2 regions of the Mycobacterium sp. ML4 genome follow, and region 1 is predicted to be linked to the other one. Evidence: riboswitches for the same ligand, from Rfam matches in the RefSeq annotation. Region 1 holds a riboswitch; the other holds the start of a gene.
What was found. A riboswitch is a leader RNA that binds a small molecule or an ion and turns the genes downstream of it on or off. The one in region 1 is predicted to bind magnesium.

Region 1 (14,333 bases):
TAACCCTCCGGCCTGCCGCAGCGGCACGCCGACTGTGTTGCGCCCAACTCGCTGCCGTCGAAGCCTCGGGCAGATACGCTGTGTGCAACTCGCGCGATGACGGGAGTGGTAGGCGCACCTGGCAAATTCTGCCTGGTGGCGTCACCCAGGTGTGCATCCACGGTGGCGCTCCCGTGTGCCCCAACGGTGACGGGAGGTGGTGCCGCACTGATCGATTCACGACGCCTGTAGAAACTCCATGACAATTTTCTCCGATCCGGTCACGGCGCTACGGCGTTGCACGGCGGGCGCACCTACCCGACGCGTGGCACCCATTACGGCACCTGCACTTTCGAAGGCACCAAGACGTCACCGCGGCGGGCGCGGTCCGTAGCCGGGTCGGACCATCCCAAAGGAGAAGTCCGATGTCTATGTCTACCACGCGCTCGCCGGGAGCGGCACCCGGCAACCCTCAAGTCGACTGTGCCCCAACGCCATTGGCTACCTCCGACGCCGTTGTGATCGGCTGAGGAGGCGGTCCTGATGGATTTCGGTGCATTTCCCCCGGAGATCAACTCGTTGCGGATGTACACCGGGCCCGGCTCGGCACCGATGCGTGCTGCCGTCGCGGCGTGGGAGCGACTGGCCAGCGAACTGCAATCGACGGCCGCCGCATACGACACCGTAGTCTCGATACTGACCGACGACGGTTGGCGGGGCCCGGCCTCCGACGCCATGCTGGGCGCGATCACCCCGTATCTGACGTGGATGACCCTCACCGGGGCGAAGGCCGAGGAGGCCGCCACCCGGGCCGCGGCGGCCGCCGGAGCTTATGAGGTTGCGTACACCATGACGGTGCCACCGCCGGTCATCGCGGCAAACCGTGCCGAGCTGCAGACGCTGGTCGCCACCAACGTCATCGGCCAGAACACCGCGGCGATCGCAGCGAATGAAGCCGCCTACGGCGAGATGTGGGCCCAGGATGCGGCGGCCATGTACGGCTATGCCACCAGTTCGGCGGCGGCGTCGACGTTGACACCGTTCAGCCCACCACCCCAGGTCACCGACCCGGCCGGACAGGTTGGTCAGGCACTGGCGGTTACGCAGGCGGCCGAGACCGCGGTGGGCACCGTCCAGTCGCAGCTTCCCCAACTGATGTCATCGGTTCCTTCGACGCTGCAAGGACTTTCGGCACCGGCTGCGGCGCTCGATGCCTTCCCGGGCGCCGGACTGCTCGCCGACCTGCTGAACTTCCTGGACGGCAATGACGGAAACCCGTACGGGACCTTCTTGAATTCCAACCTGGTGAACGGGTTCGTCTCGGCCGGATACGTCAGCCCAGCCATCGTTGTTCCCGCCGTCTGGGCCGGGATGGCCGACATCAACGCCGTGGCCCTTGGCGCGCAAGGGAACGCGGTGCCGCCGATGGGCTCCGGCGAAGGAAACCCGTCCTGGATCACCCCCGATTCGCCGTCCGGACCGATCGGCGTACCCACACTGGGTGATACCGCCGAAATGTCGATGACCACAGGCGCGATCACCGCCAGCACGAACGAGGCGGCACTGGTGGGACGGATGTCGGTTCCGCAGAGTTGGATCGCCGCGACCGCCGTCGTAAATCACGCCGGCACCGCCGACCCCGGTGGGGGCTGGACCAGCACCGCGGTTGTTCCTCAGGCAGCCGCAGGCATGCCCGGCATCCCCGGTATGCCGGCACCCGGCATGTACGGCAACAACTTCGCCAATCCGCCGCGTTACGGATTCCGACCGACCATCATGGGGCGCCCACCAGCCGCTGGATGACAGGAGGGAGCCACCGCGACATCGGCCACCGGTCCGCACGGGATGCGGATCAGCGAGGCCGACGACGCAGTTTCGGTTGGTGAAAGGAGGTGCCGGCGTTGGATTTTGGAGCACTCCCACCTGAAGTCAATTCGTTGCGGATGTATACCGGGCCCGGCTCGGCGCCGCTGCTGGCCGCCATGACGGCCTGGGACGGGCTGGCTGCGGAATTACGTTTGACCGCAATGGGATACGAGTCGGTGATATCGGCCCTCGTCAGTGAGGGCTGGCTGGGGCCCGCGTCGGCGGCGATGACGGCCGCCGTCGTTCCGTATGTGAGCTGGCTGAGCATGACGGGCCTGCAAGCCGAGCAGACCGCGGGTCAGGCGGCGGCTGCGGCGGCGGCTTTCGAGGCCGCGTTCACGATGACCGTGCCGCCGGCTGTCGTTGCCGCCAACCGGGCACGGCTGCTGGTACTTGTCGCCACCAATTTCCTGGGCATCAACACGCCGGCGATCGCGGCCACCGAGGCCGAATATGCCGAGATGTGGGCACAGGATGCCACGGCGATGTACGCGTACGCCGCCAACTCCGCCGAGGCTGCGGCGCTGGCCCCGTTCCGCGAACCCGATCAGACCACCAATCCGGAGGGTCCGGCGGCACAGGCGGCAGCAGTCTCTCAAGCTTCCGGTTCTGCTGCCGGCAGCGTGACACAATCGGAGCTGCCGCAACTGATGTTCACCCTCCCCGCGACTATGCAGCAAATGGCATCCCCGGCCGCCGCATCACCCTTCAACAACATCCCGCAGACCGGTCTGCTTGCCGACCTCCTCAATTTCCTGGACGGCAACGACGGCAATCCCTATGGCGTCTTCCTGAACTCCACTCTGATGAACGGGATCGTGTCGGCCGGATACACCGCTCCCGGACAAGTTCTTCCCGCGATCACCGGCTCGCTGGCCGACACCGAAGCGGTCCTCGAAGGCGTCGAGGAGGCGTCCGCGCCCGCCGCGGACGCAGGCGCCGCCGGGGCCGCGTTGTCGGCAAACACGAGCGCAGGAATCACCGCCGGCACCGACCAGGCGTCCCTCATCGGCCGGTTGTCTGTGCCGCCCACCTGGACCACAGCCGTCGAGGTTGCCGAGCATACGGCCTTGAACATCGCTTCGCCCACCGCCGCGGCGCCCGAAGCCGCCGCGGGCATGGCGGGTATGCCCGGGATGCCCGCACCCGCCAGCTATGCGCGCAACTGGGGCAACGGACCGCGTTATGGGTTCAAGCTGACGATCATGCCCCGCCCGGTCGCCGCGGGTTAGCCCGAACCCGAAAACGCATTATTTGACATGGTGTCGAACAACAATTGCCCCGCCAAATCAGAATTTCGGCGAAAAAGCGGGAAATGCGGGCGGGTGAGTTGACCCTCAACCTTTCTGATGTCACGATGACTTTGCATGCACCTCGCTAGGTGAGGCGTCTGCACGGACACAGGCCACTGACCTCGAACGTCGAAAGACGCCCAGGGTCAGGACAGCTCCTCCCGGCTTAAGGGTTGAGCCCAAGTGACTTCCGGTGAGCTGCCGGATACGCCGTGTGGTGCCGAAGCTCTGTCGAGAGGGGTGTTGGCCCAGCCATTTTGCTGTTGGTCTCATCTCTTGTGGCGTGCATCCGGCACCATCGCGTGCCCCGGCCCCGAGGAGGTGAGAAGCGGAGTGAGTCCCGACGACAGTCCCTATCCGAGATCCACGATCAATTCGTTTCGATCCGGCCCGGGCTCTGTTCGTGCGATCTGAATCGCAAATTCCGTAATCGTCTGCGCGCGCTTTATGGCCGCTGCAAATAAGTTCGCGCGCGCAATTGATGAATGCGGTAATTGCGATTCGACGCTGCCCGAAATTAGTCGAACCTCGCGTGCGGTCGGGCGCGGCCGCGATCACCGCGACTTTTCAGTCAAGGAGGCGCGCGATGAATGCCGCCCTGGATTTTGCCGCCCTGCCACCCGAGATCAACTCCCTGCGGATATACACCGGACCCGGTTCGGCCCCGATGCTAGCCGCGGCGTCGGCGTGGAACGGCCTGGCCACGGAGTTGCGGGACACCGCGTTCGCGTACCAGGCAGAGCTCTCGGCGCTGATCGGTGAAGAGTGGTTCGGCCCGGCCTGGGTAGCCATGGCCGCGGCGGCCCTGCCGCACGTGGCCTGGCTGAGGACGACTGCCGCGCAGGCCGAACAGACCGCGGCTCAGGCCGAGGCCGCCGTGGCCGCTTTCGAAGCCGCCTTCGCGGCGATGGTGCCGCCACCGGTGATCGCGGCCAACCGGGCGGAGTTGGCCGAACTGGTCGTCACCAACATCCTGGGCCAGAACACCCCCGCGATCGCAGCGACCGAAGCGCAATACCTCCAGATATGGGCGCAGGACGCGGCCACGATGTATGGCTACGCCGCTTCGTCGGCGGCGGCCACCGACTTGTTCCCGTTCACCGGCCCGCGGGCCACGACCGCTCCCGGCGGATTGGCCGCACAGGCGGTCGCGATCACCCAATCCGGCGCAAGCCCGGCAGCCGGTCAGCAGGGCGCTCTCGGGCAACTCATGGCGGCCGTGCCGAGCGCACTGCAAGCACTCTCGGGAAGCAGCCGCAGCGGGAGCTTCTGGGCCGACTGGGGGCCGAACGCCAATGTCTGGAACACCCTTGCTTCGACCGGACTGATGGTGCCCGGTAGCACCTTCGCACCCTTCCTCGGCATGCTCGGAGGGCCCACTGCACGTGGCGCTGGGTGGTACCCCCATGGTCGCCCCGCCGCCGGCGGGACCCGCCGGGCTGCCGGGCGTTCCGCTGGGCAGCCCGGCGGCTCAACCTTATGGTCGAGCGGTACCGCAGCACGGATTCCGCCCCAGCTTCGTGGCCCGACCGCCTGCAGCGGGATAGCGCGTCCGGACGCCTGAGACGGCGCCGTTAACCGCAGCCGGCGGGCATCAGGTCGCCCCCAGCCGGCCGCTGATCGCGCTGAGCTGGCCTTTGAAGGCGTCCCGGCAAGCCGGCGACCCCTCACAGGAAACGTCCAGCAACTGAGCAGTCACGTGACAGCGCTTCTCGGGTACGGTGACCCGGCGTCTTGCGTAGGTTATTCCTTAATGTTAGGAGCACGCCCCATGACGATCAGCTATTGGCCAGCCCGCGCCGATGCCGCGACGGTCGCCGCCTGGAGCGGGGACCGTTACCCGGGCAGCCGATCTTGGCAGGTGGCCGACCTGCGCCCCCCCATCGCCGGGCCGGTAGAGCCGATGTCCGGCGCCGGACGGCGAAAGTCGGGTACCGGCGAAACGAGGCCGCGCGGCGCCACAATGACCGAACCGTCATCCGCCGACCGGTTTCGTCATTTGTTCACGCGGCACGATCTGACTCGACCGGCGGCATCGGGTAGACGGAACACAAAAAGTTTCCGCAGATGCGTGACCGCGGCTAACAGAATGAGGTTCAGCTAAAGGTTGAATAGCTGGTAATTTATTTTTGTCTGAGTGGATATTAATGAGCCTGGGGCGGCTCGCCGAGACGTTTCAGCGCATCTGCTTTTTGCTCCCAACAGGCCGTGGAACACCATCGCGGGCGAGCCGGATTAATGGCTATGAGCAGGCCTCACAGCGCGTGTTGGGGCTGTGATACCTGTTTTTTACATTACGATTACGCGTGGGGAACGCTATACAAATATTTTGAAGGAACTATGAGTCCAGTACTGGGGGAAGTAGCACCTGAACCTATCTGGGCGCAACGGCGAGCAAACACGGGAAGCGGTGAATGCGCCAAGCATTCGAAATGAAGCAGGGGAGGTTATCGCATGCAGGCATTAGCGCATCTGTTGGATTTAGCAGGAACTTCCTATGGATTACCGGCGCAGCGACGAGAGCCTCATTACCATGGCGACCGAGGGGACCGGAGGTAACACATGTTTGATTTCGGAGCGCTACCGCCGGAGATCAACTCGGGTCGAATGTACGTAGGGCCGGGGGCGGAGCCGTTGCTGGCCGCGGCCGCGGCATGGGACGCGCTGGCTGCCGAGTTGCAGTCCACGGCGGCCGCCTACACCTCCACGATCGAAGGCCTGACCGTCGGTCCGTGGACGGGGCCGTCGGCGATCGCGATGGCTGCTGCCGCCACACCCTACATCGCGTGGATCCGCGCCACGGGCGCTCAGGCCGAGGAGGCGGCGACCCAGGCAGAGCTGGCCGCGGGCGCCTATGAGGCAGCCTTCGCCGCCACCGTGCCGCCACCGCTGATCGCGGCCAACCGCGCGTTGCTCATGAGCCTGGTGGCGACGAACATCTTCGGGCAGAACACACCGGCGATCATGGCCACCGAGGCCCAATACCTGGAAATGTGGGCGCAGGATGCCGCGGCGATGTACGCCTACGCCGGCTCCTCTGCAACGGCCTCCCGGCTGACCCCATTCACCGAGCCGCCACAGACCACCAATCCGTCGGCATTGCCCGCCCAGTCGTCGGCTGTGGCGCAGTCGGCGGCCGCCAACACCGGTTCGGACATCGCCAGCCAGCTATCGCAGCTGATGGCATCGGTACCCAATGCCCTGCAAGGGCTGGCATCGAACCTGCTGGCCTCGCCGACCACCGGCTCGACCAACCTGTTGTCGGGGCTCGCGCTGCCACAGATTGCCGATGTCACGATGCCACCGTGGCTGGCGACGAACCTGGCCAACTGGAACACGATTATGTCGACCATCACCGGGCCGTACTCGCTGCAAGGCCTCGCCTCCATTCCCGGTGGACCGTTCCTGTCGTTCGGACAGATCTACGCGTACGCGCAGAACGGTCAGGGACTTGAGGCCTTCTTCGCCCCCGCCAAACCCATCAGCGGCGCGCTGGCACCCATCGCCAACCAGTACGGGGCGAATCTCACGTCGGCGACCATGGGCGGGGCGCCGGTGGCTGGATCCATGGGCCGTGCGGCCCTGGTGGGCGCCATGTCCGTGCCGCAGGGCTGGACCACTGCCGCCCCGGTCATGCGGACGGTCGCTTCCATCCTTCCGGCCGCCGCGGACGCCGCCCCGCAAGCAGCGCTGGCCGGGGAGGGCGGCGTATTCGGCCAGATGGCGCTGTCGAGCCTGGCGGGGCGCGCCATGGCCGCTACCACGTTCGGGTCCACCGGGGGCGCGGCCGCAAGCTCACTGGGCGGAGTGGCGACCGAAGCCGCCACCGCGACGATCATCGTCATCCCGGCGATCGAGGACTAGGGGAAGTCATGTTCTACGCAGCGTTTCCGCCGGAGATCAACTCAGGACGGATGTATATGGGTGCCGGAGCCGGTCCGTTGCTTGCCGCCGCGGCGGCCTGGAACGGCCTGGCCGCGGAGTTGCAGGCAACCGCCGCCGCGTACGAGTCGGTGATCGCGGCGTTGACCAACGGGCCGTGGGTGGGCCCGTCGTCAATGGCGATGGCCGCCGCGGCCACACCGTACTGGAGCTGGATGAACGCCACGGCTGCACAGGCGGCCCAAGCCGCCACCCAGGCCATGGCCGCGGCCAGCGCCTATGAGACGGCGTTCGCCGGGCACGTTCCGCCGGTCGAGATCGCAGCCAACCGCGCCCAACTCGCCGCGCTGGTGGCGACCAACATCTTCGGCCAGAACACCCCGGCGATCGCCGCCACCGAGGCTCAGTACGGTGAAATGTGGACCCAGGACGCGGTGGCCATGGACACCTATGCCGGTTCGTCGGCAGCGGCCACGCAGATCACGCCGTTCAGCGAGCCACCACAGATCACCAACGGCGCGGGACTGGCCGGCCAGGCCGCCGCGACGGGCCAGAGCGTCGCGTCCGCGGCAGCCACCGACGTCCAGTCAATCCTGGGAAGTGGGCCGGTGTCGTGGTTGCTGCAACTGGGCGCCAGCCTCAGCACGGACTACACACAGACCGTCACCGGCCTGATCAACAGCCTTTTCGGGCCGACGGGTGCGGCGACGTACATCGCCTGGTTCAATGCGATCAGGTCCCCGTTGGCGTTCACCACGGGCTTCAACGACATCGGACTGATAGTCAACTTCCCCGCGTCACAATTCCTCAAATTCGCCTCCAAGCCCGGCGCGCTCCTCGAATTGCCGAAAGACGCCCTGGGGGGCGGCCTGGGCCTTGGCGGACCGCACTGGGGTCGGGGCTGGCTGACCAGCAGTGTGAACCCGGTGGCGGCGGAGTTGGGGCGGGGCACCCTGGTGGGGCACTTGTCGGTGCCGCCCAGCTGGGCTTCGGCTACCCCGACCATCCGGACCGTCGCGGCCGCGTTGTCTGCTGCCGGCCCGGATGCCGTACCCGCTGCTGCCCTCGGCGAAGGAGGGCTCTTCAGCTCGATGGGCCTGGCGGGCATGCTCGGAAGCGCGATGGGCGCGGGAGCCCCGGACACTTTCGCCGGCAGCGGCGTCCGCGGCCGGATGACCCCCCTCAAGGACCTCAAGGACGCCACCTCGCCGGAGAAGCTCAAGCGGCTGGTCGCGCAGATATCGGAGAAGCCCGAAAGCGTCCAACACCACAGGGTCGATGAAGAGGGACTGGACGGCCTGCTCGAGCAGCTCTCGAAGAAGCCCGGCATCCATGCGGTGCACCTGTCCAAGGGTGGCAAGCCGAAAGTGGTGCCCTCAGATGCCCAACTCGGTTAGCGGCTCCCGCTCCGGGGCACAACGGCGTATACCGCGTTTTGAACAGGAAGAGTGACGATGATGAAGAAGATGGTCGCGCTGATCGGCGTTTGCACCATGATCGGGCTGGCCGCGCCGGCCTATGCCGACCCCCAAGAAGGTGGCGGCGTGGATGAGGCGGGCTTCCTCGCGGCGCTGCGGCAGGCCGGCATCAGCTACGGCAACCCGAGTCAGGCCGTCGGATCGGCCAACGCGGTATGCACCTGTCTGGACCACGGCGAATCAGGTCTAGAGCTGGTTCAAGACGTGAAGACGCACAATCCCGGGTTGGACATGGACGCGGCGGCCCAGTTCGCCGTGATCTCCTCGAAGTATTTCTGTCCGCACCACCTCGCCCATGCCTGAGACGCTGCAGAACTGTTGGCCACAAACGGTTTTGGCTGTTCGGAACATCGAGCCGAACACACTATTTCGTGTTGACTCCACCTGCTGTTAACCGGAACGTGCTTAGCTGCCGTCGCCGCCGGGCAACCGTGAAAGGAGGCTGCGATGCACACGCTGACGACCGTGGATTTCGCGCTCCGCCTTGCCGTCGGGGTGGGCTGTGGGGCGTTGATCGGATTAGAGCGGCAGTGGCGGGCGCGTATGGCGGGCCTGCGCACCAACGCGCTCGTGGCCACAGGTGCCACGCTGTTCGTGCTCTACGCCGCCGCCACCGAGGACAGCAGCCCCACCCGGGTGGCCTCCTATGTGGTGTCCGGCATCGGGTTTCTGGGCGGCGGAGTCATTCTGCGCCAGGGAGCCAATGTTCGCGGCCTCAACACCGCCGCCACGCTGTGGTGCTCTGCGGCGGTGGGCGTGTTGGCCGCGTCGGGCCATCTCGTCTTCGCGCTGATCGCCACCGCCACCGTCGTGACCATCCATCTGCTGGGGCGCCCGCTGGGCCGGTTCATCGATCACGACAACCCTGACGACGAGGATGAAGGACTCGAGCCCTATCAGGTTCAGGTGGTGTGTCGCCCGAAGTCAGCGAAGTACGCACGCGCCCAGATCGTGCAGCACACCCGCAGCAACGACGTCATTTTGCGCGGCATCCACAGCGGACAAGCCGGGGACAACGTCGCGTTGACCGCGCATGTGCTGTCGGGCGCGAATTCGTCGGCAAAGCTGGAACGGCTGGTCGCCGAATTGACACTGCAGCCCGGCGTGAACGCGGTGCACTGGTATGCCGGCGAACCGGCCAGTCCGGTACTGCCCTCGGGTCCGCCCGACTGATCAGGGCCTCGCCTGTAATTCGGGCGCGGCGGCGGCCAGCAGATCCGCGCGGCTGGCGGTCAGGGGCGGATAAATCCGTTTCGTGTTGATGGTCTGCTTGGTGGCTTTGGCCTGCGCGCCCTGCGCCACAACGGTGCGATCCCAGCCCTCGGTGTACACCGCACCCGCCGGTCCGAGATCGAGAACCGTGACGTACCACGGGATCCGAAGTGCTAGTAGCGGTTCGCCGAACAGATCGCTGATCACGTTGTAACCGGCGTAGCGGCCCATCGGCCGACCATGCTGGCACGACATGACCGACAGATGCTCGTCGTCCATCCGGGCCGCGGCTACATCGCCGGCGGCGAACATCGACGGCACACCGATCACCCGCAGGTAGTCATCGACGGCGACCCGCCCCAACCGGTCGCGAGCGACGGGAAGCTGCTCGGTCAGGGCATTGGCCCGCATTCCGGCGCACCACACCACGGTGGCGGTCTCCAGTTGCTCACCGGAGGTCAGCGACACACTGGCCGGGCCCACGGCCGTCACACCGACCCCGGTGCGACACTCGACACCGTTATCCGACAACGCTTTCTCTATCACCGGCCGCGCTGAAGCGCCCATGTCGGAGCCGACCTGCGGGTTGTGGTCGACCAACACCACCCGCGGCGTCAAGCCCAGTTCGCGCAGCCGGCCCGGCAGCTCGCAGGCGGTTTCTATCCCGGTCAGCCCGGCCCCGACCACCACCACCGTGGCCGCCGCCGGACCGTCGGGCAGCGCTTCCAGATGGTGGCGCAGGCGCATGGCGCCGTCGTAGGTGTCGACGTCGAAACCGAACTCACGCAGCCCCGGAAGGTCGGGTTCGTTCACCCGGCTGCCCGCCGCGAGTACCAGACGGTCATAGGCGTAAGTCGCTCCGGCCGACGTGGTGACAGTGCGGGCGTCGCAGTCGATTTGAGTCACCTCCGCGGTGATGTGCACAACGCCGACCGGGTCGAGTAGCTCGGCCAGCGGGATGCGGCACTCGCTCAGGTCGTCTTCGTAGTTGCGCACCCGAATGTCGTGAAACGGTTGGGCGCTGAGCACCGTGACGTCGACCGTCCCGGGCGGGACCGCGAGCTCGTCGAGGCGTCGCGCAGCACCAAGCGCGCTCCATAACCCGGCGAAACCGGAGCCGATGATCAGGACCCGGGCCGCCCCGACAGCACCTCGCGGATCTGGCTGAACGTCGCCTTGGCCTTGTGACCGGGAAGCAGCATCCACGTGTGCATGCCTCCCTCGAGTTCGTACCATCCAACGTCCAGGCCTTCGGACGCCGCACGCCTGCGGAAGGCGCGCGCGTCTGGGTTGAGTACATCATGGGTGCCGGTGAACACCGTCAGTCGCGGTAGCCCGTCCAGCGGGCCCACGCTGGGGCTCAGCAGTGGAGTATCGAGCGGATCGCCGCCGGCGTAGCGGATGCCGGCGGCGCGCAGGTCGTCGAGGTTGAGGAACGGATCGATCTTGGCGACGACCGGCACGTCCGGGTCCGGCAACGCGAGATGCATCCACGGTGACAGCAGCACAGCGTCCGTGGGCTGCGGCAAGCCCGCGTCCCGCACCGCGTGGCAGAGCGCGAACGCCATCCCGCCACCGGCCGAATCTCCTATGAACGCAATGGAATCCGGTTCACGCGCATTCAGAATGCGCCGGTAGAGCTGCAGCAGGAACGGAAACACCTGTCGGTAGTTGTGTTCGGGCGCGATGGGGTAGATCGGCACGGTGACGGTGCGGTTCAACATGGTTGCCAGCCGCGCGATGGCAGGCCAGTGAAAATGGGGGAGCAGATCCAGCACATAAGCGCCGCCGTGCAGGTAGACCAGGTGACCGGTGAGTTCGCGGAAATCGACGTGACGCGGGTTCACCTGATAGACGGGACGGCCGTTGAGGTCGTCGCGGACGACATCGATCTTCTTCAGCACCAGCTTGGACGGCAGCCCGCAGTAGGGCGGTCGGGGGTTGGCGGCCCAGCTCGCCAGCTTCGCCGGCGGGAACATCCGGTTGCGCACGCCGGACGCTCGGAGCAGACGCTGCGCCACGTGCGGTTTGCGGACCGGGCGCGTCAGAGTTCCCACCGGTGCCTACCGTGGCAGAAGCCGGCACCGTCCGACCGCGCTGCCATTAATGTGTGTTCTGTGAGTGTTGTGACGGACTTCTTCGCGGGGTTGCCCGCGCAGATGCGGGATCCGGTGCTATTTGCCATTCCCTTCTTCCTTCTGCTGTTGACCCTGGAGTGGACCGCGGCCCGCAAGCTGGAGAAGCTCGACGCCGCTGCTGCTGAGCACCCGTTGAAGGGCAGGCCGTCGTCTGGCGCCTATCTCACCCGCGATTCCGTGGCGAGCATCTCGATGGGATTAGTGTCGATAGCCACGACCGCCGCCTGGAAAACCCTGGCGCTGTTCGGATATGCCGCGCTTTATGCCTACGTCGCCCCGTGGCACCTCCCTGCGACCAAGTGGTACACGTGGGTCGTCGCGCTCGTGGGCGTAGACCTGCTGTACTACGCCTACCACCGCGTCGCCCACCGCATCCGGCTCATCTGGGCTACCCATCAGGCGCATCACTCAAGCCAATACTTCAACTTCGCCACCGCGTTGCGCCAGAAATGGAACAACAGCGGCGAGATTCTGATGTGGGTACCGCTGCCGCTGCTGGGACTGCCGCCGTGGCTGATCTTCTTCAGCTGGTCGCTGAACCTGATTTACCAGTTCGGAGTGCACACGGAGCGGATCGACAAGCTGCCCCGGTGGTACGAATTCATCTTCAACACCCCGTCGCATCACCGGGTGCACCACGGCATGGATCCGCTGTACCTGGACAAGAACTACGGCGGCATCTTCATCGTCTTCGACCGCATGTTCGGCAGCTTCCAGAAGGAACTGTTCCGGCCGCACTACGGGCTGACCAAGCAGGTCGACACGTTCAACATCTGGAAACTTCAGACACACGAGTACGTAGCGATCGCGCGCGACGTCAAGTCCGCGACCCGGCTGCGCGACCGGTTGGGCTACGTGTTCGGCCCACCGGGATGGGCGCCCCGTCAGGCCGACCGGACCGGCGCAGCATCCCCGCTTGCGGCGTCTCGGTAACGGAACGGCCGCAGAGCACGAAATCCTTGACGGGGTTATCAATCCGTAACCTCGATAGGGAGGCTGGCGCGGTGCCGGCCCGAGACTGATCGGAGTCCGATGGTGCGCCGTCCGGTGTTGCGTTCAGTAACCGCATCCCTGATGCTCGCGGCGACGGTGTCGGGGCTCGCCCCGGCGATCGCCGCCGCGGACCCCGTGGTCGTGTACCCGGGCATGGAGATCCACCAGGACAACCGGGTGTGCACGCTGGGTTTCGTCGATTTCCGCATGCACATGGCGTACACGGCCGGGCACTGCCGGGGTAGCGGCACTGTCACCGACCAAGCCAACAACGTCATCGGCCGCATGACGACGTTCCGCGACAACACCCCGACGGGTTCGACGGTGGCCACCGACCAGATGATCACCGACTACGAGGCGATTGCGCTGGCGGACAACGTGACGGTCAGCAATGTGTTGCCCGGGGGGCGTCAGTTGCGCGCCGGCTCGGGCACGGTGGCGCCTGGCCAGGCAGTCTGCCATTTCGGCATCATCACCGGAGAGTCGTGCGGAACGGTGGAGAGCGTCAACAACGGCTGGTTCACCATGAGCCACGGTGTGCAGACTCAGCAGGGCGACTCGGGCGGACCGATCTACCTGGCAGGCGACGGACCCGGTCAGATCGTGGGGATCTTCAACAGCCTGTGGGGGACGCTGCCCGCGGCGGTGGCCTGGCAGTCCGTCAGCCAACAGGTTCGCGAGGACACCGGTTTCAATCCCTAACCCGCCAGCGCAAACACCGGAATGCCTGCTGCAGCGGCGCGCAGTTCCTCGTTGCTCGATGCCGGCGTCAGGACGCCCACGTAGCCCTTGACCTGCCAGTACCACCGATCGAGGTAGCGCCGCAGAATCTCGGGTTTGGCGTCGTCGGTCACCTCGTTGACGCGGGCGCGGCGCCGCCGCCAGTGCGGTCCGGTCTCCACGACACCCGCGGCTCTGACATTGCGGACCCATTGCGTGTCCCCGCGCGGCGAGACGAGGTATTGCGCGCCGTCCACGGTCAACAGGTTGACCACGACGCTGCGGTGCTCGCCGCTCTTCCGTCCCCGCACCCGCAGGGCGCAGGTACCACCGATGCTGACCCCCCACTCGGCCAGCCAGCGGATCACGGCGTTCGCCCAGCGAGCGACTCGACCGGGTTCCTGGTAGCGCGTCGGCATCTTGACCTCCCGAAGTTGGAATAGAGAGCAGTGCTCTCGTATCGCTAGCCACAGTCGCACACCCATGCCAGAAAATCAAGAGCAGTGATCTCGCCCATGTCAGACTTGCCTGCGTGGGCAAACGCCAGCAGTCGCGGGAACAGATCGAGGCGAAAATCGTCGAACTCGGGCGCCGCCACCTGGCGCAGCACGGCGCGGCCGGGCTGTCGCTGCGCGCGATCGCCCGGGAGCTCGGCATGGTCTCTTCGGCCGTCTACCGGTATGTCGCCAACCGAGACGAACTGTTGACCCTGTTGCTCGTCGACGCCTATTCCGACCTCGCCGACGCGGTGCGCCGGGCCCGTGACGCCGATG
Region 2 (14,333 bases), on a different contig from region 1:
GGTCGGTGAGCTTTGCGGTGCACGCTGATCTGGACGTTGCCGGATTTGACCGCCGAACCGTATTGATCGCTGCTGCGCGAACTGCATGACCCGATCGCGGCTGCCGGCGGCCCGTAAGGCCGGGCCGTCAGCCCTCAGCGCGTAGCACGTCCAGGGCGTGTTGCAGATCGGCCGGGTAGGGACTGACGATCTCTATCCGCCGGCCGTCGGCCGGATGCGCGAAGGCCAGCGATCGTGCGTGCAGCCACTGGCGTTCCAGGCCAAGCCTTTTCGCGAGCTTGGGGTCGGCGCCGTAGACGAGGTCGCCGCAGCAGGGATGGTGGAGCGCGGAGAAGTGCACCCGAATCTGATGGGTGCGGCCGGTTTCCAGGTGCACGTCGAGCAGGCTGGCGGCGACGAACGCTTCCATGGTGTCGTAGTGCGTGATGCTGTGCCGGCCGTCCCTGGTGACCGCGAACTTCCATTCCGGGCCGGGGTGGCGGCCGATCGGCGCGTCGATGGTTCCGCTGGACGGGTCCGGATGGCCTTGCACCAATGCGTGATAGCGCTTTTCCACCGTGCGCTGTTTGAACGCCCGCTTGAGCACGGTGTAGGCGCGTTCGGAGATCGCTACCACCATCACCCCAGAGGTGCCCACGTCCAGGCGGTGCACGATCCCCTGACGCTCGTGCACACCGGACGTGGTGATCCGGTAGCCCGCCGCCGCCAGGCCGCCGAGCACCGTGGGCCCGGTCCAGCCGACCGAGGCGTGGGCAGCCACGGCCGCGGGCTTGTCGACCGCGACGATGTCGTCGTCGGAATAGAGAATCGTCATGCCCTCGATATCGACCGGCGTGTTCTCCGGCGGCTTCGGCGGTTCCGGCAGCCGCACCTGCAACCATGCGCCGGCGTTCAGGCGGTCCGATTTGCCTGCGGTCACACCGTCTAGTTCGACACCGCCGTCTTCGGCGATGGCCGCCGCGGCACTGCGGGACAGTCCGAGCAGGCGGGCCAGACCGGCGTCGACGCGCATGCCCGCCAACCCGTCCGGGACGGTCATCGAGCGGTCAGTCAATTGCGTCTTGGTCCTCGTTGGCCCCGTTGGACTTTCGCCGACCCACCTTGTCGAAATCGAAGCCGAAGATGGAGAGTACGACGAGCAGAATGGCGCCGCCTACCACCGACGGGTCGGCGACGTTGAACACCGGCCACCATCCGACCGACAGGAAGTCGACCACGTGGCCGCGCAGCGGCCCGGGCGCCCGGAAGAAGCGATCGACCAGGTTGCCCATCGCGCCGCCAAGGATCATGCCCAGGCCCAGCGCCCACCACGGCGAGACCAGCCGCCGTCCCATCCAGAAGATGCCGACGACGACGCCGGTCGCGATGAGGGTCAGCACCCAGGTGTATCCGGTCGCCATCGAGAATGCGGCGCCGGAGTTGCGTACCAGGGTCCAGGTGACGGTGTCGCCGATGATGGACACCGGCTGACCGGGCGGCAGCAGTTTAACCGCCAGAACCTTGGTGATGATGTCCAGCGCGAGCACGACACCTGCCACCGACAGGAGCAGACGCAGGCGCCGCGGCGGCCCCGGCGGTGTGGTGGCCTCAACGGGTGAAGTGACCGGATCGGCGGATCCTGTTGGTTCGTCGGGCACCCCACCATCATCCACTAGTGGGCGTAGTTCGCCCGCACGCGGAGGGGGCTGCCCCGCGTGCGGGATGATCCACTCATGGCCCGCATCACCGTCATCACCACCGGAGGCACGATCTCGACCGCCACGGGCGCCGACGGCGTCCGCCGGCCCGTTCACCGCGGGGCGCGGCTCACCAGCGGTCTCGGTCAGGCATTCGAGGTCGACGTCGTCGACCTGATGGCGGTCGACAGCTCCGAACTGGTCACGACCGACTGGGACCGGATCCGCGCGGCGGTGCTCACCGCGATCGACGACGGCGCCGCGGGAATTGTCATCACCCACGGCACCGACACCATCGAGGAAACCGCGCTGTGGTTGGAGCTGGGGTACGACGGAGCGGCCCCGGTCGTGCTGACCGGAGCGATGCGCAGCGCCGACGCTCCCGACGCGGATGGACCGGCAAACCTGCGCGACGCGCTCACCCTGGCGGCCAGCCGGGAAGCCCGAGGCCTTGGGGTGGTGGTCTGTTTCGCCGGTCGGGTTTTGCAGCCGCTGGGTCTGCGGAAGGCGGCGACCCAGGACCTGAGCGGTTTCGCCGGGCATCTGCTGGGGACAGCGGCCGGAGGCGTCAGCCTGGCCGGGCCCAAGGTGCGTCCGTTCCTCGGCGAGTTGAGCGCCGCGACGGCACCGCGGGTCGACATCGCCGCGGCCTACCTGGGCAGTGACGCGGTGGCGCTGGACGCCTTCGCGGTGGCAGGTGCGCGAGGGGTGGTCCTTGAAGCATTGGGATCGGGCAACACCGGGGCCGCGGTGGTCGAGGGGGTTCGTCGCCTCTGCCGCGACGGCGTAGTGGTCGCGGTCTCTACGCGGGTGCCCAGCGGCCGGGTCAGTGCGGGGTACGGCCCCGGGTATGACCTGGTGGAAGCGGGCGCGGTGATGGTGCCCCAGCTGGCACCGTCGCAGGCTCGGGTCCTGGTGATGGCGGCGCTGACGGTCGGGCTACCCGTTGACGACGTCCTCCGCCGCTGGGGTTGACGGCGGCGCCACCGTGTCCGGTTCGTGCTTAGCGAGTTCACCGAGGTAGTCGGGCCAGTCCAGGCTGTCGACCGGGTTGGCCGCTGTGAGTTCGGCGTCGGCGACGGGAAAGGTGCGCGCCGGTCCCGGTCCCGAACTGCGGGTCTCGAACCGGACGGTGACCACGCCGTGGCCCGCGCCCTGCACCCAGCCGTGTCCGAATTCGCGGTGCGCGACGTCGTCGCCGATCCGCCACGACGAGACGTCCGGTCCGGTGAGCGGTGCGGCGCGCATCGTCTCGAAATCCTGGTGGGCCTCCGCCTCGGGTGACAGATCCAGCTCGGGAAACAACGATTCCTGCCGCACATCGCTGAGACCTGAAAATCCAACGCCCAGAAGGCGAATGGGGCCGATCTGTAGCGGATCCAGCAACAGCCTGCGAGCCACCGCCACCAGGGCGCTGGCTTCGGCCGTCGCGTAGGGCAGCGTCGCCGAGCGGGTCAGCGTGCTCATGTCGGACTTCTTCAGCTTCACCGTCACCGTGCGCGCGCCGCGACCGTCTTTGACCAGCCGCCGGTGTGCGTGCTCGGCAATCGGTTCGATCGCCTCGCGCAACTGGTCCAGGGTGGTCAGGTCGGCGGCGAAAGTGGACTCGGCGCTGATCTGTTTGGCTTCGCCGCGTTCGGCGACCGGGCGGTCGTCGATGCCGCGGGCCAGCCGGTGCAGCGCCGGTCCGATGGTCGCGCCCAGAATGTTGGCCACCTCCGCGTCGGTCAGCGAGGCCAGCTGCCCGATGGTCTCAATGCCGAGTCGGTGCAGCTTCTCCTCGGCAACCGGGCCGATCCCCCACAGCCGCCGCACCGGCAGACCCTCGAGTAGTAGCCGCTCGTCGGCGCGGCGGACCACCCGGATACCGTCGGGCTTGGCCAGGCCGGAGGCGATCTTGGCGATCTGTTTGCCCGAACCTGCGCCCACCGAGGCAACCAGACCCGTCTCTTCGCGGACCCGCCGCCGCAGCCGTTCGCAGAATTCCTCCGCGTCGGCAGCCGACGCCCCGGCAAGTTGCGACGGCTCCCCGAATGCCTCGTCGAACGACAGTTGCTCGACGACGGGGACCAGGCTGCGCACGGTGTCGAAGACGCGCCGGCTCGCGACGCCGTAGACCACCCCGCGCGGCGGCAACACCACCGCGCTCACCCCCACAAGTCGGCGGGCCTGGTGCATCGGCATCGCCGAACGGGCTCCGAACACCCGCGATTCGTAGCTGGCCCCCGCCACCACCCCACGTCCACCCAAGCCGCCCACCAGGACCGGACGCCCTCGCAGGGTCGGCCGGGTGAGTTGTTCCACGGATGCGAAAAACGCGTCCATGTCCAGGTGCAGCACCCAACGGGACTCCACGGTCATCGATGCTATTGCGGGGGTTTATCGCTACGCACTGCGGCCACGCCGTCTCGGCACCGCTTCTACCGGTTCATTCACCGTGAAAAAGGCCGATGCCGCGGGTCATTCGTCAACAGAATCACGCGCGTCGAGAATGCGACACCGAGTGCCGGGAAACGGACCGGCGTCACAAAACAAACGCATTAGCATTTACGCATGTTTAATAACGGCAAACTCGGCGATCCCCCGCGTTACCGAAATACCGCGTAATCGCACCAGGGTCGGGGAGATGACTATGTCAGTTGTCATTACGCCGGAGTGGGTACAGGTCGCAGCCGAGGATCTCGCGGGCTTACGCGCCGCAATATCTGACGCGTCCCATTCCGTTGCCGGATTCACCACCAATATCGCACCGGCGGCCGCAGACGAAGTGTCGAACGCCATCGCCGCGCTGTTCGACGATCTGGGAGCGGAATATCAGGCGATCAGTGCACGGACGCAGGCCTTCCATGCGGAGTTCGCCCGGGCCCTCGGCGCCGGCGCGGGGGCATATCTGGGTTCCGAAGCCGCGATAGCCGAACTGCTCCTGGCGAACGCGGCAACTGCCGCCCCTGCGGCCTCGATCCTGGACGGGCTCACCGGCGGATTAGGCAATCCCGGCGGTCCGTTGGGCGCTGTCGGTGGATTGGTCAGCGGCGGCGGACTGTTGGGGGGTCTCGGTCTGCCCTCCCTGCCGTCGCTGCTGCCCGGCATATTCGCGCCGGCGCCCGGCGCCACTCCCCCGAGCCTGGCCGCTATCACCGGCCCCTACGAGGCACTCTTCACCAACACCATCAACAATCTGCAAAGTCTCGGTAATGGCTTGGCCGCCAACCCATTCCCGTTCTTGCGCCAATTCATCACCAACCAGGCCGGTTACGGAAACATCATCGCCACGTCACTGGCGACCGCGGGCCAACACTTGAGCGCCGGATTCGGTGCCGGCCAAATCCTGACCGACCTCGCACCCATCGCCGCGATACCGGGCCGAATCGGACAAAACGCGTTCAACGTCTTCGCGACGCTGACCGATTTCTCATACTCGATCGGCGCGAACCTCGACCCGCTGCAAGTCGGTGCCGCATTCTTCGGCTTGCCGATCGCGCTGGGCATTGACGCCATCGGGTCACCCATCACCACAGGTAGTGCGCTTGCCTCGGTCGCGTCGGCTTTCAGTAGCGCGGTACAACGCGGCGACGCCTTCGGAGCTGCCGTTGCGGTACTCACCGCGCCTGCTGTCGTTACGAATGGTTTTCTGAACGGGCAGGTCATGCTGAGCCTGGGGCTGCCGGGGGTCAATTTGCCCCTTGTTGGCAACGTCGGTTCGATCACCGTGCCGGTGACGGCGAGTATCCCGGTCGGCGGGATTCTCACCCCGTTGTCGGTGAACACCCTGATGGTCAATCCGCTGTTGACCACGCCGCCGCTGGTGTCCGTCCCGCTCGGCGGTACGCCGACCGGCGGGATATTGCCCGGGCTGCTGCTCTATGCGCCTCAGCGACTGGCAGAGGCGATCGGCGCAGCGCCACTGCCCAATCCCCTCCTTCCCACGCCCCAGGTAGTGCTGCCCGGGCTGCCTGTGGTGCCTGGTCTGCCGTCGGTGGGAGACTTGCTGCCCGGGCTGCCGGCGTTGCCGGACCTGGGGTCGGTGCTGGCCGGGCTCGGCGGGCTGGGCTTGCCGACCCTGCCGAGTCTGCCGGCGTTGCCGGGCCTACCCCCGCTGTTGCCCTGACCGACCGTGCCGGGGTCGCCGACGACGCCGCCTCTACTGGCGGCCTGCTGTAGCGCTGAGATCCCCATACGGCTCTCGGGGCGGCACGACCCTGGCCGCCGCCCCCTAACGCGCGGCGCGCGACATCGCCACCCGCACACCGTCGCCGATGTCGACACCGTCCACGGGTTCGCCGAATTCGAAGCTGGTCGCCAGGATCTCGCCGGCGATCAGGTCACGATGCGTGATCGCCCACTCGGCTCGCTGCTCGGGCACCGACATCACCACGGCGATGCGATCGGACACCTCCAGCCCGGTTGCCTTGCGCAGCTCCTGCAGTTCACGGATGCGGTCCTTCGCCCAGCCCTCGGCCTCCAGTTCCGGGGTAACGGTACCGTCAAGCACCACAAGCCCCGCGCCGCCGGGGAGCGCTGCGGTGAATTCCGGGTCCGCCGCCACCAATCGCGAGCTGTACTCCTCGGGTTGCAGTACCGCGGGCCCGGCCGTCAGGGTGCCGTCCGGGTTCAGCACACCTTGCCCCGCCTTCACCGCTTTGATGGCCGCCTGCACGTCCTTGCCCAGCCGCGGGCCGGCGACCCGCGCGTTGACCGTGAGCTCAAACCGGCCGTACGTGTCGATCGCGTCGGTCAGCTCAACCTGCTTGACGTTGAGCTCGTCGCCGATCAGCTCGGTGAACGGCTGCAACTGCGCCGGATTCTCCACGGCCACAATCAGTTTCGGCAGCGGTAACCGCACCCTCAGCTTCTTGGCCTTCCGCAGCGACGACGCCGCCGAGCACACCTCGCGGACCTGGTCCATCGCGGCAACCAGGCCGGGGTCGGCGGGCAGTTCACCCGCCCGCGGCCAGTCCGTCAGGTGCACCGAACGCCCGCCGGTCAGCCCACGCCAGATCATCTCCGTGGTCAGCGGCAGCAGCGGCGCGGCCAGCCGCGCGGTCACCTCCAGCACCGTGTGCAGCGTGTCGATGGCGTCGGCGTCTTCCACCCAGAACCGTGAACGTGACCGTCGCACATACCAGTTCGTCAGCGCCTCGGTGAACTGCCGCAGCTGCTCGCAGGCACCGGAGATGTCGCAGACGTCTAGCGACGCGGTCAGGTCGTCGCGCAGCACCGCGAGCTTTGCCAGGATGTAGCGGTCCAGCACATGGGTCGAATCAGCGCGCCAAACACCGACTTTCGGTGCGTACAGGGCCAGAAAAGTGTAGGCGTTCCAGAACGGCAACAACACTTGCCGCACGCCATCGCGGATGCCCTGTTCGGTGACGATCAGGTTGCCGCCGCGCAGGATCGGCGAGGCCATCAGGAACCAGCGCATGGCGTCCGAGCCGTCGCGGTCGAACACCTCGGTCACATCGGGGTAGTTGCGCAGCGACTTGCTCATCTTCTGGCCGTCCGACCCCAGCACGATGCCGTGTGCCACACAGGTTTTGAACGAAGGCCGGTCGAACAACGCGGTGGCCAGCACATGCAGCGTGTAGAACCAGCCGCGGGTCTGGCCGATGTATTCGACGATGAAGTCGCCCGGATAGTGGCCGTCGAACCAGTCCCGGTTCTCGAACGGGTAGTGCACCTGGGCGTACGGCATGGAGCCGGAATCGAACCACACGTCGAGTACATCCGGGATCCGGCGCATGGTACTGGCCCCGGTCGGATCGTCGGGGTTGGACCGCGTGAGCTCGTCGATGTAGGGGCGGTGCAGATTGTCCGGCCGCACACCGAAGTCGCGTTCCAGTTCGTCGATGCTGCCGTACACGTCGATCCGAGGGTAGTCGGGGTTGTCAGATTTCCACACCGGAATCGGCGTGCCCCAGTAGCGGTTTCGTGAGATCGACCAATCACGGGCACCTTGCAACCACTTACCGAACTGACCGTCCTTCACGTGTTCGGGATACCAGGTGATTTGCTGGTTGAGTTCCACCATGCGGTCACGGAACTGGGTGACCCGCACGAACCACGATGAGACCGCTCGGTAGATCAGCGGGTTGCGGCAGCGCCAGCAGTGCGGATACGGGTGTTCATACGTCTCGTGGCGCAGCAACACCGCCCCGTTCACCGCGGCCGGGCCGTTCCGGCTTTTCAGGTCGCGGATGATCTTCGGGTTGGCGTCAAAGACGTGCTGTCCCTGATAGTCCGGGACCGTCGCGTCGAAGCGGCCCTTGGCGTCGACCGGTGTGACCGGCACGATGCCGACGGGGTCGGTGGTCGCCATGTCGTCTTCGCCGTAGGCGGGTGCCATGTGCACCAGCCCGGTGCCGTCCTCGGTGGTGACGAAGTCGGCGGACAACACCTGAAAAGCCTTGGGCGAGTCCATGAAGTAGGCGAACGGCGGCAGGTACCGAGTGCCCAACAGGTCGGTACCACGGTACGTTCCGAGTACCTCGGGGTCCTCCCCGAGTTCGCGGGCATATGCGGCCAGCCGCGCCTCGGCCAGTACGAAACGCCGATCACCGGATTGCACCTGGACATAGTTCACTTCCGGATTCACCGCCACGGCCAGGTTTGACGGCAGTGTCCAGGGCGTCGTGGTCCAGACCAGCAGATAAGCGCCGTCGAGATCGCCGCCCACGACCTTGAGGCCGACGGTGAGAGCCGGATCCTGGCGGCTCTGGTAGACGTCGTCGTCCATCCGCAGTTCGTGATTGGACAGCGGTGTCTCGTCGCGCCAGCAGTACGGGAGCACCCGGTAGCCCTCATAGGCCAAACCCTTGTCCCACAGCTGTTTGAACGCCCAGATCACCGACTCCATGTAGCTGAGGTCAAGCGTCTTGTAGTCGTGGTCGAAGTCGACCCAGCGTGCCTGGCGGGTCACATATTGCTGCCATTCGTCGGTGTAACGCAGCACCGAGGCACGGCACGCGTCGTTGAAGGCGGCAATGCCCATCGAGTCGATCTGAGATTTGTCGGTGATACCCAGCTGGCGCTCGACCTCCAGCTCGGCGGGCAAACCGTGTGTGTCCCAACCGAATCGGCGCTCTACCTTGTCGCCTCGCATGGTGCGGTAACGCGGCACGATGTCTTTGACATAGCCGGTCAGCAGATGCCCGTAGTGCGGCAGTCCGTTGGCGAACGGAGGCCCGTCGTAGAACACGTACTCCGGCGCCCCCTCCCGACGGGCGATGCTGGCCCGGAACGTGTCGTCGCGGAACCAGTAGTCGAGCACCTCAAGCTCGAGCACCGGGAAATCGGGTGCCCCGCCAGCCAGTTTCGGGTAGGCCGTGCGTTCGGCGTCGCGTTCAGCGTGGTTGGTCACGTGCGCAGTCTCCGGTGCCTCAACAGTCCAGGCACGGGGACGACGGATGCGCTGGTTGCGCGAACGCCGCGGTACCACCCCGCTTGCCACGCTGACGCGTGACCACTCGCAAAGGCTGTGACGGGCCTGCCCGTTCGGTTCTACTGGGCCGGTGTGGCTGTTCTTCCGAAAGCTCCTCGGTGATGGCCGGATCGACGCTGGTGGATTTGATTCTAGTTGCGATCGCAAACCCGGCGCAGCCGGGTGCAGCGGGTCGCAACCCTTGGACCCCGGTTGCGATCGCAAACCCGGCGCAGCCGGGTGCAGCGGGTCGCAACCCTTGGACCCCGGTTGCGATCGCAAACCCGGCACAGCCGGGTGCTGCGGGTGCGATCGCAAACCCGGCGCAGCCGGGTGCTGCGGGTCGCAACCCTTGCGGGGGACGGCCGCATCTCTTGCGACCGAGCACTCCCAGGGGCTGGCCCGCCGCAGGCGCACCTGCGGTCGGCTAACCCCTGGGAGTGCCGGGTAACGCGCTTTCCATGGGCGTCAGGCGTGGACTTCGAGCACACCGATGCGCCACAGCGCGGCATACATGTGCCGGATCGGAATGTTCAGCAAGCGGGCAGCACCGGCCACCAGCGGGTCACCGCCGGCCGCGAGTACCTCTTCGGTGCGGCGGGCCTTCTTGGGCGCCGGGGCCGTCGGGACGTCACGCACCAGGTGCAGCTTGGGCGCAGCGGTAACGGTAACTACTTCGTCGTACAGTGCAGCGGTCATGATCGCCTCCTCGGATGAAACGTTGACAGGTGGACCTCAAAAGAATCTTGGGAAGTCCCGTCCCACAACGGTTCCGACGTGGAGTCTGGGCTGGGGATCAGCCGAGAATGTCGCGCCGAAGATCGGTCAGGGACGAAACTGCGCCCGGATATCGACCCGGACTGCCACTGGAACTCATGCGTCCCTCACCTCCTCTCGGTCACGACCCACGCGGGTATTCGCGTGATCTGATGCGCGCACAAGGAGAACAGAATGCCGGCGGTCCGCCGGAAATCCGCACCCCTCTCGTCAGAGCTTTGGCACTACCCGACGTGTCCGGTCGAACCGGAAGCCACCTGGGCCCAACCCTTAAGCCGGGAAGAGCTGTCCTGACCCGGGGCGTCTTTCGACGTTCGGGGTCAGTGGCCTGTGTTCGGTGTAGCCGCCTCACCTAACGAGGTGCTTGCCAGACCGATAATGCACGACTCGTGACCCCCGGTCAACGCGGCACCCCTCACTTTCGGCATCTTTATGCTTTCGCTACGCACGCCCACAGCTGTTGCTCAGCAATAGCGCGTCTGACCTGCGAAAACGCGCAGCACCCCGAGCCGATCGCCAGGTTACGTTCTGCTGTGTGTTTCCTATGTCATATCGCTGAGGCGGCCGATCGTGTCGATGTACTCCTCAACCATGTCGAGGACCACCGCGCGCGTCGGCCGGACCCGGTCCAGCGAGCCGACCACCTGACCGACGAAGTAGGTCGCCAACTCACGCGCCTTGGCACCAGGGTGGGCGGCAGCCTGATTGATGCGCACCTGGGAGTCGGTGACCAGTGCCGTCTGCAGCGGCATCCCGAGCGGGTTCGGCGTGTCGGGGCGGTCCCATTCATCGGTCCAGGCGGTGCGCAGCATGCGGGCCGGCTTGCCGGTCAAGGATCGTGACCGCACCGTGTCCGACGACGTCGCGGCCAGGAATTTGTCCTTCACCACCGGCGCGGTCTCTGCCTCCTCGGTCGTCAGCCACACCGATCCGCACCACACTCCCTCAGCGCCCAGGGCCAGCGCTGCGGCAATCTGGCGTCCCCGCGCGATCCCGCCCGCAGCCAGCACTGGCGTCGGCGCGACAGCATCCACCACTTCAGGAACCAGCACCATCGTCGCGACCTCGCCGGTATGTCCACCTGCCTCGGTTCCCTGCGCGACGATCAGGTCCACCCCGGCCGCCGCGTGCCGCCGGGCGTGGGCGGTCGTGCCGGCCAGCGCTGCCACCAGCACGTCATGGCCGTGCGCCCGTTCGACCAGGTCGTGCGGTGGCGGTCCGAGCGCGCTGGCGATCAATCGGATGTTGTGGGCGAAGGCCACCTCCAACAGCGGTTCGTAGCTCTTGGGCGAGATATTGAGGCCGCCTCTGACCGCCCGCTCCGACTCGGCGTGCGGAGCCACGCCGTAGCGGGTCAAAATCTCGTCGACGAACGCGCGATGTTCTTCGGGCAGCAGGCCCTGGGCCTGCCCGGCACTGACGCCACCGGTTTCGGCGCCGACGTATTTGGGCGGCAGCAGCAGATCCACCCCGTAGGGTTTGCCGTGGGTCTGCTCTTCGATCCAGGTCAGTTCGCTCTCCAGCCGCTTGGGGCTGTGAGCGGTGGCCCCGAGCACCCCGAAGCCCCCCGCATTGGTCACCGCGGCGACGACGTCACGACAGTGGCTGAATGCGCAGATCGGAAACTCAACGCCGAGCATCTCGGCAACTCTGGTTCGCATTTCGCCGACGCTACGCCGTTGCGGGCGCCGTGCCGTCCGGCGGCCAGGGCGAAACCCCTTCCTCCAGTGGGACCTGGAGACTCTGCAGAATCGAGGCGACCATCCGCCATGCTCCGATCGCCGTGACGAGCTCGATGAGAACCGTTCTGTCGCCACCCAATTCGCGCTGGCAGGCGGCCCAGCTCGTGGCGCTGACCACACCGTCGCGCACAACGTCGTCGGTCGCCGCCAACACCGCTCGCTCGATGGCCCCAAACCCGTTGTGGCCCGCCCAATCTCGTACGCCGAGTAAATCCTCGTCGGACACCCCCAGGCCCGAGGCGACCCGCCAGTGCTGAGTCCACTCGTAGGTGCAGCGCGTGAGCCAACCGATCCGCATGATCACCAATTCGCGCAATCTACGGTCCAGCGCGCCGTGCCAAAGCATGGTGGCGAGCAGGTCGTTGAAAACCCCCGCCAATCGCGGGTGATGCAGCAGCACCTGAAAGATGCTGAGTTCGGCCATGTAGTCGGGGACGCCGGCCTCGTCGGCGGCGGCCCTGGCCTCGTCAACGGGCAGCGGCGGGATCCGGGCGGGCTGTTCGGTCATGCGGACCGCTCAGAAACGCATCGGGATCGATGAGCCAACCACAGCTCCGAACATTACTCGGCCAGGCGCGGCTCAGCTGGTATGTATGGCCGAAGTCGGGCCGCGCCGTCCCGATATCCGAAACCGTCGGCGCGTTGCTCCCCGATCACAGGTTGTCGGACAGGCAGGATGGCGTCGAACCCGGCCAATGACGATCGAGCGATCGAGGTGAGGCGACGGTGGATCAGCAAAAGGTCACCGCGGTGGCCGTTGTCGGCATGGCATGCCGCCTGCCCGGCGGCATCGATTGCCCGGACGCGTTGTGGGACGCGCTGCTGCACGGAGATGACCTTGTCACCGAAATTCCAGAGGGCCGTTGGGACGCCGGCGAGTACTACGACCCCGAACCGGGCGTGCCGGGCCGGTCGGTGTCGCGTTGGGGTGGTTTCCTGACCGACGTCGCCGGTTTCGATCCGGAGTTCTTCGGCATCGGTGAGCGCGAAGCGACGGCTATCGACCCGCAGCATCGCCTGTTGATGCAGGTCTCGTGGGAAGCCGTCGAACACGCCGGCATGCCGCCGCATTCCCTCGACAACTCGCTGACCGGTGTTTTCGTCGGCATGTGCCATGACGACTACGCCCACGTCACCGACGCGGCGGGCGCCCTGGGCGACCCCTACGGCTTCACCGGGACCGCGTTGAGCATGGCCTCCGGGCGGGTGTCGTATGCGCTGGGGCTGCGCGGTCCGTCGCTCACGGTGGACACCGCGTGCTCGTCAAGCCTGGTAGCCGTACACCTGGCCTGCCGCAGTCTGCACGAGCGGGAGAGTGACCTGGCCCTGGCAGGCGGCTGCATGGTGATGCTGGAACCGCAGATGTTCGCATCGGCGTCCGGACAGGGCATGCTGTCCCCCACCGGGCGTTGCCGCACGTTCGACGCGGAGGCCGACGGGTTCGTCCGGTCCGAGGCCTGCGCGGTGGTGGTCTTGAAGCGGCTGCCGGACGCGCTGCGCGACGGTGACCGCGTTCTGGCGGTGCTGCGGGGTACCGCGATCAATCAGGATGGACACACCGGCACCATCACGGCCCCTTCGGGGGCGGCACAGGCGGCGGCCTACAGGTCGGCGTTGGCGGCAGCCGGAATCGAGCCCGACAGCGTCGGCCTGATCGAGGCCCACGGCACCGGCACGCCGGTGGGTGATCCGGTTGAATTCCGCAGCTTGGCAAGTGTTTACGGCGCCAATGGGAATGCCTGCGCGGTCGGTTCGGTCAAGAGCAATCTCGGCCACACCGAGGCGGCCGCCGGTGTGGTCGGCATCATCAAAGCGATTCTGTCGCTGCGGCACGGCGTGATACCACCGATGGCCCACTTCACGCGGCTCCCCGACGCACTCGCCGACATCAATACCGGGCTCTTTGTTCCGCAGCAGGTGACGCCGTGGCCGAGCCGTGCCGGTTCGGTGCCGCGCCGCGCAGCGGTGTCGTCGTACGGCATGTCGGGGACCAACGCGCACGCCATCCTCGAACAGGCGCCGCCCTGCCCGGCGCCGCCACCCCACGACGAGTCATCCGCGCGGCTGTTCGCACTCTCGGCGACCTCCGCCGGAGCATTGCGGCAGACAGCGCACCGGCTGGCGCACTGGCTAGCCGAAACACAGACAGCGACAACGGATTTGGCGTATACCCTGGCGCGCCGGCGCGGCCACCGGCCGGTGCGCAAGGCGTTGATCGCCCAGGACCACGCCGACCTGTTGCGGGCTTTGCGGGACTTCGCCGCCGGCGACGACCCGGCGCACCCCGCGGTCGGCCTCGACGACCGCGGCCCGGTGTGGGTGTTCTCCGGGCAGGGTTCACAGTGGGCGGCGATGGGTGCCGACCTGCTGGCCGGTGAACCCGTCTTCGCCGCCACCGTAGCCGCGGCAGAGCCTCTGATCGCAGCCGAATCCGGATTCTCGGTGACGCGAGCCCTCACGGCGCCCCAGACGGTGACCGGCATCGACCGGGTGCAGCCGACCCTGTTCGTCATGCAAGTCGCGCTGGCCGCGGCGATGGAGTCGCACGGGGTGCGGCCCGGCGCGGTGATCGGGCATTCTCTGGGCGAAGTGTCGGCCGCCGTCGTGGCCGGAGCGCTGTCGCTCCAAGACGGCGTCCGGGTGATTTGCCGGCGCTCCCGGTTGTGCGTACGGCTCGCCGGTGCGGGCGCGATGGCGGCGGTGGAACTGCCCGCTCAACTA

Region 2: it holds a riboswitch for magnesium, as region 1 does, so the genes downstream of both, ACX9NE_RS14785 (Rv1535 family protein) here and ACX9NE_RS21250 (PPE family protein) in region 1, are expected to answer to the same signal.

The regions. Positions count from the first base shown of each region.
Region 1 is NZ_JBTNSY010000019.1:100,999-115,331, reverse strand. It holds gene ACX9NE_RS21260 (PPE family protein) at 523-1,782, shown strand; gene ACX9NE_RS21255 (PPE family protein) at 1,881-3,077, shown strand; M-box (ykoK) riboswitch at 3,212-3,384, shown strand; partial or broken gene ACX9NE_RS21250 (PPE family protein) at 3,724-4,684, shown strand; gene ACX9NE_RS21245 (PPE family protein, SVP subgroup) at 5,700-7,001, shown strand; gene ACX9NE_RS21240 (PPE family protein) at 7,010-8,416, shown strand; gene ACX9NE_RS21235 (DUF732 domain-containing protein) at 8,477-8,800, shown strand; gene ACX9NE_RS21230 (MgtC/SapB family protein) at 8,945-9,670, shown strand; gene ACX9NE_RS21225 (NAD(P)/FAD-dependent oxidoreductase) at 9,671-10,837, opposite strand; gene ACX9NE_RS21220 (alpha/beta hydrolase fold domain-containing protein) at 10,834-11,766, opposite strand; gene ACX9NE_RS21215 (sterol desaturase family protein) at 11,869-12,780, shown strand; gene ACX9NE_RS21210 (Rv1815 family serine proteinase) at 12,880-13,542, shown strand; gene ACX9NE_RS21205 (nitroreductase/quinone reductase family protein) at 13,539-13,979, opposite strand; gene ACX9NE_RS21200 (TetR/AcrR family transcriptional regulator) at 14,093-14,333, shown strand, end outside.
Region 2 is NZ_JBTNSY010000011.1:153,127-167,459, forward strand. It holds gene ACX9NE_RS14755 (RluA family pseudouridine synthase) at 128-1,054, opposite strand; gene lspA (signal peptidase II) at 1,047-1,637, opposite strand; gene ACX9NE_RS14765 (asparaginase) at 1,713-2,651, shown strand; gene ACX9NE_RS14770 (DNA polymerase IV) at 2,616-4,031, opposite strand; gene ACX9NE_RS14775 (PE family protein) at 4,309-5,784, shown strand; gene ileS (isoleucine--tRNA ligase) at 5,890-9,033, opposite strand; gene ACX9NE_RS14785 (Rv1535 family protein) at 9,562-9,792, opposite strand; M-box (ykoK) riboswitch at 10,066-10,237, opposite strand; gene ACX9NE_RS14790 (NAD(P)H-dependent flavin oxidoreductase) at 10,413-11,531, opposite strand; gene ACX9NE_RS14795 (carboxymuconolactone decarboxylase family protein) at 11,542-12,120, opposite strand; gene pks2 (sulfolipid-1 biosynthesis phthioceranic/hydroxyphthioceranic acid synthase) at 12,339-14,333, shown strand, end outside.